One region of the Georhizobium profundi genome, then DNA from elsewhere that is predicted to be linked to it. Evidence: riboswitches for the same ligand, from Rfam matches in the RefSeq annotation. Region 1 holds a riboswitch; the other holds the start of a gene.
The links. Region 1 has a riboswitch for thiamine pyrophosphate ahead of thiB (thiamine ABC transporter substrate binding subunit). Riboswitches for the same ligand answer to the same signal wherever they lie in the genome.

Region 2: it holds a riboswitch for thiamine pyrophosphate, as region 1 does, so the genes downstream of both, D5400_RS07435 (YkoF family thiamine/hydroxymethylpyrimidine-binding protein) here and thiB (thiamine ABC transporter substrate binding subunit) in region 1, are expected to answer to the same signal.

The regions. Positions count from the first base shown of each region.
Region 1 is NZ_CP032509.1:959,068-966,742, forward strand. Features, by position in the region: gene D5400_RS04520 (ABC-F family ATP-binding cassette domain-containing protein) at 1-763, opposite strand, end outside; gene D5400_RS04525 (thiamine diphosphokinase) at 768-1,442, opposite strand; TPP riboswitch at 1,506-1,612, shown strand; gene thiB (thiamine ABC transporter substrate binding subunit) at 1,653-2,666, shown strand; gene thiP (thiamine/thiamine pyrophosphate ABC transporter permease) at 2,683-4,305, shown strand; gene D5400_RS04540 (thiamine ABC transporter ATP-binding protein) at 4,317-5,036, shown strand; gene D5400_RS04545 (M48 family metalloprotease) at 5,265-6,701, shown strand; gene fdxA (ferredoxin FdxA) at 6,895-7,233, shown strand; gene D5400_RS04555 (CarD family transcriptional regulator) at 7,629-7,675, shown strand, end outside.
Region 2 is NZ_CP032509.1:1,599,300-1,606,974, reverse strand. Features, by position in the region: gene D5400_RS07460 (ABC transporter permease) at 1-590, opposite strand, end outside; gene D5400_RS07455 (ATP-binding cassette domain-containing protein) at 587-1,585, opposite strand; gene D5400_RS07450 (energy-coupling factor transporter transmembrane component T family protein) at 1,724-2,467, opposite strand; gene D5400_RS07445 (ABC transporter ATP-binding protein) at 2,461-4,119, opposite strand; gene D5400_RS07440 (ECF transporter S component) at 4,112-4,693, opposite strand; gene D5400_RS07435 (YkoF family thiamine/hydroxymethylpyrimidine-binding protein) at 4,748-5,359, opposite strand; TPP riboswitch at 5,352-5,466, opposite strand; gene D5400_RS07430 (winged helix-turn-helix transcriptional regulator) at 5,535-6,230, opposite strand; gene D5400_RS07425 (acyl-CoA dehydrogenase family protein) at 6,431-7,552, shown strand; gene D5400_RS07420 (cation diffusion facilitator family transporter) at 7,602-7,675, opposite strand, start outside.

The sequences.
Region 1 (7,675 bases):
TCGACTGGAGTTCGCCGAGCCTTCGCACATTGCGCTTGCGCCTCGCCGTCACGCCGTAGCGCAGCCAGTGCTCTTCACGCTCGATCGCGCGGCCGAGCTTGTGGAGGTTGCGCTCTTCCTCCTCCATCACCTGGTCGCGCCAGTCCTCGAAATGGGCAAAGCCGCGGTCGAGCCGGCGGGTCGTGCCGCGATCGAGCCAGACGGTGGCGCGCGAAACCTTTTCCAGGAACCGGCGGTCGTGCGAGATCGTGATTATGGCGCCGCGGAAACCGGAGAGCTCCGATTCCAGCCACTCGATGGTCGGCAGGTCCAGATGGTTGGTCGGCTCATCCAGAAGCAGGAGATCGGGCGCGGGAGCCAGTACACGGGCGAGCGCCGCGCGCCTGGCCTCGCCGCCTGAAAGGCGGGCCGGCTCTTCTTCGCCGGTCAAGCCGAGATGCTCGAGCAAATAGGTCACGCGATGGGGATCGTCGCCCGGTGCAAGGCCTGCCTCGGCATAGGACCGCACATCCGCAAAGCCGCCGAAATCCGGAGCCTGGAAGAGATAGCGGATCGTGGTCGAAGGATGGCGAAACACCTCGCCCGATTGCGGCTCGGCGAGGCCGGCGGCGATCTTCATCAGTGTCGACTTGCCCGATCCGTTGCGGCCCACGAGGCAGATGCGGTCGCCGGGCTCGACCTGCAGGTCGGCGCCATTCAGCAGCGGCGTCCCGCCAAAGGTCAGGTGGATGTCGTCGAGCTTCAGGATGGGTGGTGATGCCAAGGGGTCAGGCTCCAGAAAAGTCGTTCGGGCGGGCAAGCAGCAGGGCCGGGCCGCCCGTATGCCGGATCGTCACCGGCCCTTCCGCCACGTTGGATATGGTGCGTGTCGTGCCGAATGTGCAGTCGAAATCGTGGAGCGGATAGCGCGCGCCCTCGATCGTCAGGCGTGCGATATCGGCAAACGCCAGCACCGAGAAGAGGCTGCCTTTCGGCAGGTCGAAGGTCAGCGGGGCGCCGGGAAGGGGATACCCTTCCTCCTCGCCTGATGTCAGCGTGACATCGATGCCGCGTTCCTTGAGTTTTACCGCCAGCGCCATGTGCGCGAAGGCGTGGTCGGATCGTTCGCCGCCCAGCGCGCCGACGAGCAGGATCCGGCGCGCGCCACGCTCGATCGCCGTCTCGATTGCGATCTCACCATCGGTCGCGTTCTTTGCCGGTGGGTAGGGCTCCCGCCTGACATCCGGCCAGCTCTCGATCAGGCCCGCATCGGCCGAATCGAAGTCGCCGACCCAAAGTTCGGGTGTGACGCCGAGTGCCGCTGCATGGCGCATGCCGCTATCGGCTGCGATCACGCGGGCACCGTGAATCTGAGACTTCAGCCGTTCCGTCACGGTCACCTCACCGCTCAGGAGAACGGCAAAATGGGCATTTGCGTCGGTCGGGGTCGGTGTGGCCTGCATCGCCCGCTGCTCTAGCAGCTTTCACGCGCCTTGCCAGTGCTGCCGGCGGCGATTACACATGGAGTTGCTCTAACGGGGTGTTGTCCGGAAACGGACGGCTGAGAGGCGCATGCCAACCCGAAGAACCTGATCCGGCTCATACCGGCGGAGGGATTAGACGCGTCACAAAACGCCTATTCCCCTGACATTGCAAAAACGGAGGAGGCGTTGATGACGCTGAAGACATTCTTTCCCATCTTGCTTGCTACAAGTTTCCTGGCGCCCGTGTCGGCCGGAGCGCAGGAGGCGACGCGGTTGCTCACCGTCTACACCTACGACAGCTTCGTCGCGGAGTGGGGCCCAGGCCCGCTGATCGAAGAAGCGTTCGAGGCGACATGCGACTGCGATCTCATCTGGGTCGGCGCAGCGGACGGCGTGGCGCTTTTGAACCGGCTGCGGCTTGAGGGCGACCGGGCGGAAGCGGGCGTCGTGCTCGGGCTCGACACCAATCTCGTCGCGGAAGCCAAGGAAACCGGCCTCTTCGCTCCCCATGACATCGACACGAGTGCGATCGACGTGCCCGGCGGCTTCGAGGACGACGTCTTCGTGCCCTACGATTATGGCCACTTCGCCGTGGTCTACGACACCGAAGCGATCGACACGCCGCCGACGAGCCTGAAGGAACTGGTCGAGGGCGATCCGAACCAGAAGATCGTCATCCAGGATCCGCGCACATCGACGCCGGGGCTCGGGCTTCTTCTCTGGATCAAGTCGGTTTACGGCGACGATGCGCCTGCAGCCTGGGCCGAGCTCAAGGACCGCGTTCTGACGGTGGCGCCGGGTTGGTCGGAATCTTATGGCCTCTTCACCGATGGCGAAGCGCCGATGGTGCTCTCCTATACGACGTCGCCGGCCTACCACATGGTTTCGGAGGATACGGACCGCTATCAGGCGGCTGCGTTCTCCGAAGGGCATTATCTGCAGATCGAAGTCGCCGGCGTGCTCGCCTCTGCCCCCGATATCGAGCTTGCGCGCGAATTCATGAGCTTCATGACCGGCGAAGGGTTCCAGGATGCCATTCCGACCTACAACTGGATGATGCCTGCGGGCCCCACCAGTGAAGACCTGCCGGAAGCATTCTCGCGCCTGGTTCAGCCGGAAGAAAGCCTGCTCTTCTCGCCGGAAGAGGTTGCCGCCAACCGTCGCGCCTGGGTCGATGAGTGGTTGTCGGTGATGGCCGAATAGTCAAAGAGCAGCCGCGATGCGTGCCTACAGGGCCGATCCTCTGGATATCGCTTTCGGCATCGCGGCTCTTGCCATCATTCTCGGCATCGTTGCCTTTGCCGTCGCCGGACTTCTGGTGGCGGCAGGGACCGATGCGTCGCGGTCGACGGCATTCGATGCCTATACGGTGCGCGTCGTACGCTTCACGCTGTGGCAGGCGGGACTTTCGACGCTTCTCTCGCTGGCTTTTGCCTTGCCATTGGCGCGGGCGCTGGCGCGGCGACCGCATTTTACCGGCCGTGCCTGGATCCTGCGGCTCTTCGCCGTGCCGCTCGGCCTGCCGGCCATCGTCGCGGCCCTTGGCATCATCGCCATCTGGGGACGCCAGGGGGTCGTCAATGACGCCTATCGCTGGCTGGGAGCGGAGCAGCCGATTTCCGTCTACGGGCTCCCCGGTATTCTGATCGCCCATGTGTTCTTCAACATGCCGCTCGTCACGAGATTGCTGCTTGCAGCGCTGGAGCGCGTGTCGGCGGAATATTGGCGCAATGCCGCGCAATTGGGCCTTTCAGCGGGCACGGTGTTCAGATTGATCGAGTGGCCGGCCATGGCGCGGGTCATCCCGGGCATCGCGGGCCTCGTCTTCATGCTGTGCGCCACGAGCTTCACGCTGGTGCTTCTGCTGGGTGGCGGACCGGCAGCGACGACGATCGAGGTCGCGATCTACCAGGCGCTGCGGTTCGACTTCGATCCTCCGCGCGCGGTTACCCTGGCGCTGATCCAGATCGCGCTGACCGGTGCCCTTCTCGGCGTGCTCGCGCTTCTGCCCCGGCCCGAGGAGGGGCGCGGCGATGGCGCCTTGCCGCGCAGGTTCGATGCGAGATCACCACGTGCGCTGGCTCTCGACGTGCTGGTGATCGGTCTTGGCCTCGTCTTCGTCGTGGCACCGCTCGCCGCAACTCTTATTTCTGGGATTGCTGCCGATCTGATCGCGCTTCTGCGTGAAGCCTTGGTCCAGCGCGCGCTGGTGACGAGTCTCCTCATAGCGGGCGCTGCCGCATGTCTGTCTGTGGTGATGGCCGGCATGATTGCCCGGGCGCGCCACGCCGCCGGCGGCGCCCGTCGCCACCACTTGGCGGCCCGCGGGCTCCGAACGTCGCTTGCCGGGGCGGGATCGCTGATCCTTTTAGTGCCGCCGGTCGTGCTGGGCGCCGGCTGGTTTCTCGTCTTGCGGGATCATGTCGATCCGCTCGCTGCGGCGCCGGTCATCGTGGTGGTCGTCAACGCATTGATGGCGCTGCCCTTCGCGCTCAGGCTCCTGGAGCCGGCCTATGCCGGCCACATGGTGCGGACGGAGCGGCTCAGTCTCTCGCTGGGGCTTTCGAGAATGCGCCGGCTGTTGCGGGTCGACCTACCGGCGCTGGCCCCGACCATCGGCGCAGCGTTTGCGTTTTCCATGGCCCTGTCGCTCGGCGATCTCGGCGCGATCGCGCTCTTCGGAAGCCAGGATCTGGTTACGCTGCCCTATCTGCTGCTGCAACGGATGGGCAGTTATCGCACCGATGATGCGGCCGGGCTGGCGCTCATTCTCGGTTTTCTTTGCCTGCTGTTCATGATCGCCGGGACCCGCTATGGCGGCGGCAGTGTGCGGGAAAGATGAGCATGAGCGGAATGACGTCACCGGCGATCGAATTCGACGATGTCCGCTTCCGCTACGACCGGGGCGCGCCGGAGATGGCTTTCGACGCGATGATCCCGGCGGGCAGCATCACGGCCGTCATGGGTCCGTCCGGATCGGGCAAGTCCACGCTCTTTGCGCTTCTGGCGGGGTTCGAGCAGCCGCAGCGGGGTGAAATCCGCATCGGGACGATCGACATCACGCGGCTGGCGCCGGCCGAACGGCCGATTTCCGTGGTGTTTCAGGACAACAATCTCTTTGCACATCTCGATGTCGCCGCGAACATCGCGCTCGGACAGGGCGCACGCGAGGCCAAAACCACTGCCGGCAAGGAGCAGGTGTCCGATGCGCTGGCGCGCGTCGGCCTCGGTGGGTTCGAGCGGCGGCGGCCTGCGTCTCTTTCGGGTGGCGAGCGGCAGCGCGTCGCGATGGCGCGTGCACTGGTCCGAGCAAAGCCTGTGCTGTTGCTGGACGAACCTTTTGCCGCGCTCGGACCCGGTCTGCGCGAGGACATGCGGGCGCTGATCGCGAATCTTCACGTCCAGAATGCGCTGACGACGCTGATCATCACCCATCAACCGGAAGATTCGCGCGCCATCTGCGACCGCATTCTCTATGTCGAACAAGGCTCGATCCGAGCGAACGAACCGACTGAATCGATGTTCAGACGCGCTGATCTCGCCGGATGGCGGGACTATCTTGGTACAAATTAAGGGGTGCGATCGCCGATCCGGACAAAAATGTCACAGGTCGACCCGCGTCCTTGCGATGGAGCCAAGGTGGGCAAGATCGGCCTTTGAACCGACCTTTTGCTGTTGTAATGCTCCAGTCATCGGCTGGCATCCTGCGGGGCGACGAACCTGTTTCAATCGATTGCACATGGCTGGGGACCGCGTCGGCGGGGTGTAACGACTGCGAGCGGCAAGGCCGTTGCAGCGGCGATGCTGCTTGTCGGACTGGTCGTGCTGTCGGGATGCCAAAGCGTCATCAGCGAGCAGGATACCGTCGTTCTTGCGCCTTCCCAGAACCCGCAGACCGTGGAGCGCCTCGCGCGCAATGATCCACGGGCGCAGCTAGGTGCGCGTGAGCATCCACGTATCGTCGCGAGCTATGGTGGCGAATATCGCGACCAGCGCACCGAACTTCTGCTGGCACGAATCGTCGGGAAACTGACCGAAGTCTCCGAAAATCCGAGCCAGACCTATCGGATCACGGTACTGAACTCGCCGGCGATCAACGCCTTCGCCCTTCCGGGCGGCTATCTGTACATCACACGCGGCCTTCTGGCTCTTGCCAATGATGCGGCCGAAGTCGCTGCCGTTCTGTCGCACGAGATGGCGCATGTGACGGCCAATCACGGCATCGAGCGGCAGCAACGCGAAGAGGCCGAGGCGATTGCAGGCCGCGTGGTCTCGGAAGTGTTGTCGGGGGATATTGCCGGGCGCCAGGCGCTTGCGCGCGGCCAGTTGCGATTGGCCGCCTTTTCCCGCAACCAAGAACTCCAGGCGGACGTGATTGGTATCCGGATGCTCGGTGAGGCCGGCTACGATCCGTACGCGGCGGCACGTTTCCTGGAATCCATGGCGTCCTATTCGCGTTTTCGCTCGGCGGAACCGAACGACGACCCGCAGATGGACTTCCTTGCGAGCCACCCCACGGCGCCCCAGCGCATCGAACTCGCCCGTCGTCACGCGCGCGCATTCGGTCCAGAAGGCGTTGGCACGGCGGACCGGGATCTTTTTCTTGATGGCATTTCCGGTCTTCTCTTCGGCGACAGTCCGGAGGAAGGCTATGTCCGTGGGCGAAGCTTCCTGCATCCGAACCTGCGTATTCGTTTCGACGTCCCACAAGGCTTCGAAATCGACAACACGGCTGAAGCAGTGCTGGCGACGGGGCCGAACGACCTCGCGATCCGCTTCGACGGTGTCGACGATCCGGGCACGCCGCTTGCCGAATACATGCGCAGCGGCTGGGTCACCGGCCTCGACGAAGCATCGCTCAGGCCGCTCACGATCAACGGATTGGAAGCGCTCAGCGCGCGGGCAGCTGCGGATCGCTGGTCGTTCGACGTCACGATCGTCAAGGTCGACGACCAGATCTATCGTTTCCTGACGGCGGCGCCCCGTGGCAGCCGGGAGCTGGACAGTGCCGCAGACGTGCTGAAAACGACGTTCCGTCGCATGACGGCAGGGGAGGCGGTTGCCCTGCAGCCGCTCCGCCTGCGCGTCGTGACAGCTGGCGCCTCCGATACGGTCGCGTCGCTCTCCGCACGCATGGAAGGCGACGAACGCCGCGAGGAACTGTTCCGCCTGATCAACGCGCTTGGACCTACCGGTCAGGTGGCGTCAGGCATGCGGGTCAAGCTCATCACCCAGTAATGCGGGCGACGGCGCCGGTTGGGAGCGGGTATATGCTTTTGCATGGACGGCGCCCAAGAGCATGATTTTGCTCATCTCGGACCTGTCGTAACGCCACGCTTGCAATGGTGGCCGCGTGGCAAAGCGGCATCTTGCAATGGGGCTTCAAAGCCGCTACCCCACCACCACTCACGAAGGACGGCGTGGAGCACGCATGACGTATCTGGTCACCGACAACTGCATCAAATGCAAATATATGGACTGCGTGGAAGTCTGCCCCGTGGACTGTTTCTACGAGGGCGAGAACATGCTCGTCATCCATCCGGACGAGTGCATCGATTGCGGCGTCTGCGAGCCCGAATGCCCGGCTGATGCCATTAAGCCGGACACCGAGCCGGGTCTCGACAAGTGGCTTCAGGTGAACACCGAATTCGCTGAGAAATGGCCGAACATCACCGTCAAGCGCGACTCGCCCGCCGATGCTGCCGAGTTCGACGGCGTGGAAGGCAAATTCGAGAAATACTTCTCCGAAGCGCCTGGCGAGGGCGACTGAGACAATCTGCCGCGCATATTGGCTGTGGATGGCGATTCGCCCGCGCCGGCGATTCGATGTTGGCGCGCCGAGCGATCTGTCGTGCATGACGGATCGAGCAAATATTTGATTTCGGGTGATTTTTGTGTTAGATAAGCACAATTGTCGTCATGTGGCGGCAATGCGTCGACCGCAACGACACCACGAAAGAACGTTCCCTGTCTTTTCAGCTGTATAAGATGGCGACCCCGAGTTGGCCAGTGCCAACCTTGTTTCGCGGCGTGGCTGCGTCTCGCAGGTACTCACGACGAAATGAAACGGGATGGACATGATCGTCCATTTCACTGTCCGGCTCGACCGGGCCTCATGCTTGTCCCGGCCAGGCCGGGGCGCGTAACAGGGAGTCTCGAGAACGAATGACAATGCAGAATAAGAAATCCAATCAGCGTCAGGGCTTCAAGAC
Region 2 (7,675 bases), 640 kb from region 1:
GTGAAGCCCATCGTCATCACCGTCGTCGGCGTGCGGATCAAAAGTCCGAGTACCATGAAGATCCAGCCCATGCCGAAGCCGATCGCGACAAGCAGCGCAAAGGCGCCGAGCACGCCGAGGATCCCCGTCTCCGGCCGGTAGCCGAGGATCAGGCCGATGGTCAGGATGATCGTGGCGGCGATCAGGTGTCGCAGGATATCGCCCACCATCAGCCCGGCAAAGGGCGCCAGCGGCCAGATCGGCAGCGAGCGGAACCGGTCGAAGAGGCCCTTTCCGAGATCGGTCGACAGCCCCATGCCGGAATAGACCGAGTTGAACATCACCGTCTGGACGAGGATGCCCGGCAGGAAGAACTGCAGGTAATCGCCGGTCGAACCGGCAAGCGCGCCACCGAACACGAAGGTGAAGAGCAGCGTGAACATGATCGGCGTCATGACCAGATCGAAAAGCTGCTCCGGCACGTGCTTGAACTTCAGGACGGCACGCCAGCCGAAAACGAGCGCGTTGGAGAACGCAGACGGCTTCGGCGGTCGGGCGACATGTCTGAGACCGGCCGTGTCCGGCAGATCGCTCATCAATCGATCGCTCATTCCGCAGCCTCCCTTTCCGGCATATCCGTGGCCGTACGCTCGCCCGTCAGCGCGAAGAACACTTCGTCCAGCGTCGGCTGCCCCATGGAGAAATCGGCGAGCGCGATACCTTCGGCGATCAAAGTCGCCAGAGCAGCATTCGCCGCTTCCGGCGACTTGGCGATGATCGACAGTGTCGCACCTTCCGTCGATCTCTGAACTGAACTCTGCAGCTGCGCTTCGAGCACCGCTGCAGCGCGGTCGAGATGCGCGGGATCGGCAAGAGCCACATGCAGGAAGCCGGAACCGGTCGCAGCCTTCAGCTCGCGGCTCGTGCCTTCGGCGATCTTGCGCCCGTGGTCGATGACCGCGATGCGCGAGGCAAGCTGGTCTGCTTCTTCCAGATATTGGGTCGTGAGAAGAATGGTCACGCCACTGTCCGCCAGCCCCCGGATCATCCGCCAGACGCCCTGCCGCGCCTTCGGGTCGAGGCCCGTCGTCGGCTCATCGAGGAAGAGGACACCGGGGGTCACGATCAGCGATGCGGCGATGTCGAGCCGCCGGCGCATGCCGCCGGAATAGTCCTTCACCTGCTTCGTCGCCGCATCGGAAAGATCGAAGGCGGCGAGGAGCTCGTCGCCGCGCTCGCGCGCTGCCCGGCCCTTGAAGCCCCAGAGCCGCGCGATGAGGATGAGGTTCTCGCGCCCCGTCAGATCTTCGTCGAGCGAGGCGAACTGACCGGTCATGGCGATCGAGCTGCGCACGGCATCGGGCGCGGCGGTCAGATCATGACCCATTACCGTGGCGGCGCCGCCATCGGGAACGGTGAGCGTCGCCAGCATGCGCATCAGCGTCGTCTTGCCGGCGCCGTTCGGGCCGAGGATTGCGAAGATCATGCCGCGCGGCACGACGAGATCGATCCCGGCAACGGCAGTCACGTCACCGAAGCGCTTGATCAGCCCTTCGGCCACGATGGCAGGTTCCGGCGCGCCTTCACGGTATGCGTCTGACGTCATGGCGTGGCCCATCTCAATCTGTGGTCGACACTGCCAAGGACGATGGCAACAGCCGTCAGCCGACAGGCGATCCGATTTTTTCGATCGATCGGGCTGCCTTACACCAGTTTCATGCCGATTTTGAAGACAGTCCGTGCCTCATAGAGGCGCCCGCGACGTGAGCCAGTGGATCGACAGGAGCCAAACGGACGCCACGAAACAGAAGATCGCGTCTCGTTTGGATGAAGCCGGTGCACCGATGACGGTACGCCTGGGCGAGGCGCCGAGGCCCCGGCTCTCCATCGCGAGTGCCGTATCCCCCGCTCGCCTGATGGCGTAGGCGATGAGCGGCACGACGAGCGAACCGACTTCGATCGGGCCTGGGATGCGCCGTGGTAGAGCGCCGCGCCGCATGGCGCGGGCAAGCCGCATCTGCTGCAGTTCGGAAGCGAGATCCGGCACCAGCTGCAGCGCGGCGAAGAGCGCATAGCCGACGCGCGGCGACAGGCGCCAATTGACCATCAGTGCTTTCACGAAGCCGCCCGGGTCGGTGGTCAGCACGAAAACCGCCGACACCATTCCGCAGGCAACCGCGCGAAGGAAAAGCACGATGCCCGCCTGCAGCCGCCCGTCGCCGAAAGGCGTTTCCTGCGCCATCTGCACCGCGAACTCGCTCTCTTGCCGGAAGAGCACGCTGGTGGTGATGAAGCCCGCGCCGAAGAGCGCGAAGGGCACCATCAAGGCGAGCACGAACACTGGCGAAAGGCGCTCGAGGAGGACGAGGACAGTCACGCAAGTCAGGATCATCGCAATCTGGAACGACGCGTCGAACACCGCGATGGAGCCAGCAAGCCAGACCAGCGCGACGATGAGCTTCGGCAGCGGATGAACCGTCTTCAGCATGCGGGCACCGGCTCCTTTTCCAGCCAGTCGAGCGCTTGAAGAAGGTGCGGTGGCGCAAGCCCTGCCCTTTTCATCAGCGCACGATCCCGCATGAGCTCGCCGGCAGGGCCGTCGACGAGAATGCGCCCTTCGCCAACGACGATCCAGCGTGGGGCCGTCGCAAGTGCAAAATCCATGTCATGCGTGACGATCGCCACCGCGCGCTCACTGTCGCGGAGCCGGTCGACTTCATCCATGAGCGCTTCAGTACCCGCCGCATCGAGCCCGCCGGTCGGCTCATCCAAGACAATCAGTGGGAACCGGTCGCCGGCCATCAACAGGGCTAGCGAGAGCCGCCGCTTCTGCCCTTCCGAAAGCTGCATCGGATGGCGGTCGAGAAGCGTGACCAGTCGCCAACGCTCGGCAAGTGCCGCCACATCAGCTGCCTCCGCCCGTGCGCCGGCGGCTTCAAGTGCGGCGGCAAGCTCTTCGCCGACCGAACCGGCGATGAACTGGCTGTCCGGATTTTGAAACGAGATGCCGCCCATCGCCCCGTCCCGGCGCCCAGCCTTCAGGCGGAGGAGCCCCGCCAGGCTGGCAGCAAGGGTCGATTTGCCTGCTCCGTTGGCGCCGAGGATCGCGACCACCTCGCCCGCTGCAATCGACAGCGTCACCTTCTGAAGGACCGGCTTGGCGAAGAGCGGCGCGCAGGACGCGTTTTGCAGCCGGGCAACGGTTGCGCCGACTGCTCCGGCTTGCGCGATCCGCGGCGCAATGAAGTCGACAAGCGTTGCGCGTGCTCGGTCGAGCAGCGTAAGGGGCAGCCGATCCATGGCCTGAAGCGCTTCAGCCAAGGTCAGCGGCTGCGGGTCGGTCTCAGGACCGAGCGCCATCAGCCGGTCTGCAAGACGGCTGCCGATCGGCCGCCAGATGCCCAGAAGATCGAACGTTTGCCCGTGATCCCGAAACACTTTTCGCGGGCAGCCAGTGGCGACAATGCGGCCATCGTCTCCGAGCACGGCGACACGGTCGATCAGCGGGATGAGATCGTCGAGCCGGTGGTCGACGACGAGTGCGGCGCCGTCAGGTGGCACGTCGCGCAAGAGCCGCTCCAGCCGGCGTGCAGCCTCGGGCGCAAGATGCGCCGTGGGCTCGTCGGCAACGAGGATGGGCGCGCCTTGCGCCATGATGGCAGCGATCGCGACAAGCTGCCTTTCACCGCCGGACAAGCGGCTCGTCCGTCTGTCGCGCCACTCCTGCGGCAGGCCGAGCGATCCCATTGCTGAGTCCGTGCGCGTGGCAATCTCGGCCACGGCGACGCCCTGATTTTCCAGCGCGAAAGCAATCTCGTCGGCCACCGTCATGCCGCAGAGCGTCTGTTCCACCTTCTGGAAAAGGCGCGCGACGGTGCTGCTCCATCCCGCCGGCGTGCGCGCGGCGACGTCTTCTCCAAGGAGCCTCACCTCGCCGGATCGCTCGGCCGCAATCGCGTGCGGGATCAGGCCGGTCAGCGCGTTCAGCAGCGAGGATTTGCCCGACCCGGATGCGCCGAGCAGCAGCCACCGCTCGCCCGGCCGAATGACGAGATCGACGGGCCCGACCGCCGCCTTGTCCGATGCGGCATAGGTGACCGAGACCCCGTCGATAAGAACCGCGGCAGGCTCGTCAGCCATGCACGACCCGCCGGTCGCGATCGATGCCGAGACCGGAGAGCACGCCCGTACGATAGAGCGCCTGCGTCACCCAATGTCCAAGCAGGCCGCCGAGCAGCGCGCCGCTCAGGCATCTGAGCACGAACATCGCGATCAGCAGGCCCGGTGCGAGCGCGCCATAGTCGAAGCGGACCCAGGTGTAGATGAAGGACGCGACCGCAGCCCCAACGCCCGCTGCCATCAGCACGGGCAGGCGATAGTTTTTCCAGCGCGTGGCTGCGAAAACGGCTTCCGCACCTGCACCCTGGACCAGCCCGGTGACGATCAGCAGCAGGCCCGCCGGACTTCCGAGCAGAACCTGGACGACCGCCGCGAGCACTTCGGACAGGAGCGCCGCACCCGGCTTGCGGATGATTGCGGCAGCGATGATCGAGACGATGAACCAGAACCCCATGACGACATCCATCGTCACCGGCCCGAACATCGCCTGCGTGATGAGCCAGACCTGCACCCAGGCCAGATAGAGGACGCCAAACACGGCTCCGAGAAAGGCGACGATCAGGATTTCGCGCAGGGTCCAGCTGTTGCTGTGCATGACAGGCCTCTTGAGAGAAAATATGAAACAGGAGAGAGGGTTAGCGCCGCGCCCTCAGGCGCGCTTGCTCGGGCTGTTGGCCGAGACGGTTATGTCGAGCGCCACATGGCCACGCGCATCGCCGAAACGCAGGAAGGCTTCCGAGAGCGTTGCGAACACCGCGCCGGCATCGCCCCCGAGCTTCGTGCAGAAATTCTTCGAGCAATCGAATACGCCCGATGACTTCAGGAAATCGATGCACCCATAGATCTCGTCCATGTGGTGCCCTTCGCCAAGCGGGTAGAGCGAAAATTGCGCCGCCACATGCTGACCTGTGAAGGCCGCATCGGCCACATGCGCGCACGCCGCCTCGATCCGCTCGGCGAGCGGCAGCGCATTGCCGGCGCCCGAGATCGGCGTGCAGATCGGATCATCCGGTTCGCCCGGGCAGCCGCGCGAGACGGCGGCGGAAAGAACGCAGTGGACGCCAGAATGCGCCGCACGCACGAAGACATCGCGCATGGCGGGGAAGAGGTCCTCCGGCGGCCCGACGATCAGCGTCGACACGTCGTCGGTCTCGATGCGGAACCGATCCCGATAGGGATCCAGCGCCTGCACGGCATCGAGTATGATCCGGACGAAATCGTCGGACATCGGATAAAGGGAAATCTGCGCACCGGAAAACATGTCGTCGCCTCGCTCCGCTGGCATTAACCAGATCAGCTTGAGGGTCCGGAGGCTTCACGCGCCTCGCATCTCAGCCCCGGCAATACGGAGCACCCCTGTCGAATGGTCGGACGCTATCGCGCTCATTCGACAGACGCAAGTCGTTCGTTGATTTTCCTAGTGATTTGTCGAGCGCCTAGCTGGCCTGCCGAGCGTGGGGTGCGAAAGGGCTGAGGCCGAGCCATTGCTGCATGGCCTTGGCGATGACGGGATCTCCATCGACGACGAGCCTCCCCGCGTCGATTTCGCTGCGGATAGGTGCGAGCCCCATCCAGACGGCTGTCATGCTGCGCAAGTCCCCCGTGACAAGAAGGTCGAGATCGAAACCCGGATCGAAATTGCAGAGATCCACATGGCCGCGGTCGACGACCAGCCACCAGCTTTGCCGGTTCGTCGGCAGTTCGGGATACAGAAATTGTATCGTGCACCGTCGCGGCGGAAGCGGTTGCGGATTGAGATGCCGTCGCATGTCCCACATCAGAAGCGACGGGTCGAGATTCTTGAGAGAAAGCCGCGATTCCACCCAGCGCTGCCCCCAGATGCCGAGCCCCATGACGAGTGGCTCGAGATCACGCCCTGCTCGAGTGAGGTGATATTCCAACGCCGTGCCATCGTTGCGCCGAATGGCTTCGATGACGCCTGCTTGCTCCAGTTCCTTCAACCGCTTTGACAGAAGCGCTGGCGACATGCGCGGCACCCCGCGGCGAAGATCGTTGAAGCGCGTCGTGCCGCAAATGAGCTCGCGCACGATCAGCACCGTCCAGCGCGAACAGAGGATCTCGGCCGCCATCGCAACCGGACAGAATTGTCCGTAACCGGCATGTTCCGTCATGGGCTGGCCCTCGCCTGCCGCCCCACTGCCCGAGCCGGATAATACCGCGTTCTCGCGGCGCGCGATACGAAAAGCGCAGTACAGTTCCTGAACTGGAAATCCCGAGAAAGCAGGCGGATCATCAAGCTCGATCAATCAGTCGAGGGAGAATGATCATGGCACTGGCTGTTCAGGACACGAATGCAACCCGCATGCGGAGCATGGGAACGGATCCGATAGACATCGCAAAATCACTGATTCCAGAATTGAGGAAACGCGCCGAAAGCACTGACGAACAAGATGCATTCGTTGCGGAAAATTTCGCTCTTCTGAAGGGCGCCGGACTTGTCGAGGCAGGCGTTCCTATCGAACTCGGTGGAGGCGGCGCCAATGTCGAGCAGCTTGCAGAGATGCTGCGCACGCTTGCCCATGGCTGCAGTTCGACGGCGCTCGCGTTTTCAATGCACACACATCAGGTCGCCGTACCCGCCTGGCGATGGCGCCATCAGCAGGTTGCGGCGGTCGAGCCGCTTCTGCGCCGCGTCGCAAGCGAACGCATTATCCTGCTCTCAAGCGGTGGATCGGATTGGATCGGCGGCTCCGGGACGGCTGAGCGGGTCGATGGCGGCTATCGCATTCGGGCCCGCAAGGTCTTCACGTCCGCGTCGCCCGCAGGCGACGTTCTCATGTCGGGAGCGCTCATCAACGAAGGCGATGGAACCTCGTCGGTCATCCATTTCGGTGTTCCCATGAAAGCTGCGGAGGTCTCAATCGAGCCGACCTGGCGCGCGCTCGGCATGCGGGGCACGGGATCGCATGATGTCGTGATCGACGGGCTGTTCGTTGCCGATGCCGTCATTGCGTTCAAGCGCCCGGCGGGTCGGTGGCACCCGGTGTTCCAGATCATCGCGACCGTCGCCTTTCCGCTGATCTACGCGGTCTATCTCGGTGTTGCAGAGCGGGCGCGCGACATCGCGATCGAGATCGCATCGCGCAAGCCGCAGACGGCGCACACGCTCGATCTGGCGGGTCGCATGGTGACGAGCCTCAAGGCTGCCCAACTGGCGCACCGCTTCATGGTCGAAACCGCCCTGCGCGGCGATGCCTCCGCCGAGACGGTCAATGCGGTGATGATGGGACGCACGCTGGTGGCGGACAAAGCGATCGAGACGGTTGAACTGGCGCTGGAGCTTGCCGGCGGAACCGGCTTCTACCGAAAGGCCGGGCTGGAGCGATGCTTCCGCGACGTCCAGGGCGCCCGGTTCCACCCGCTGCAACGCGGCCCCCAGGCAGCGTATGCAGGGGCAATGGCGATGGGACTTCCGGTCGACACGGTATTTTGAGAACAAGCTTCATGGCGGGTCGCATCGTCGCGACCCGCCATCTTTGCAATTAGCTCTGCTGCGGCATGACGCGGACGCCGTGCGCCTTCACGCCTTCCGGCTCCACATGGATCGCGATGCGGG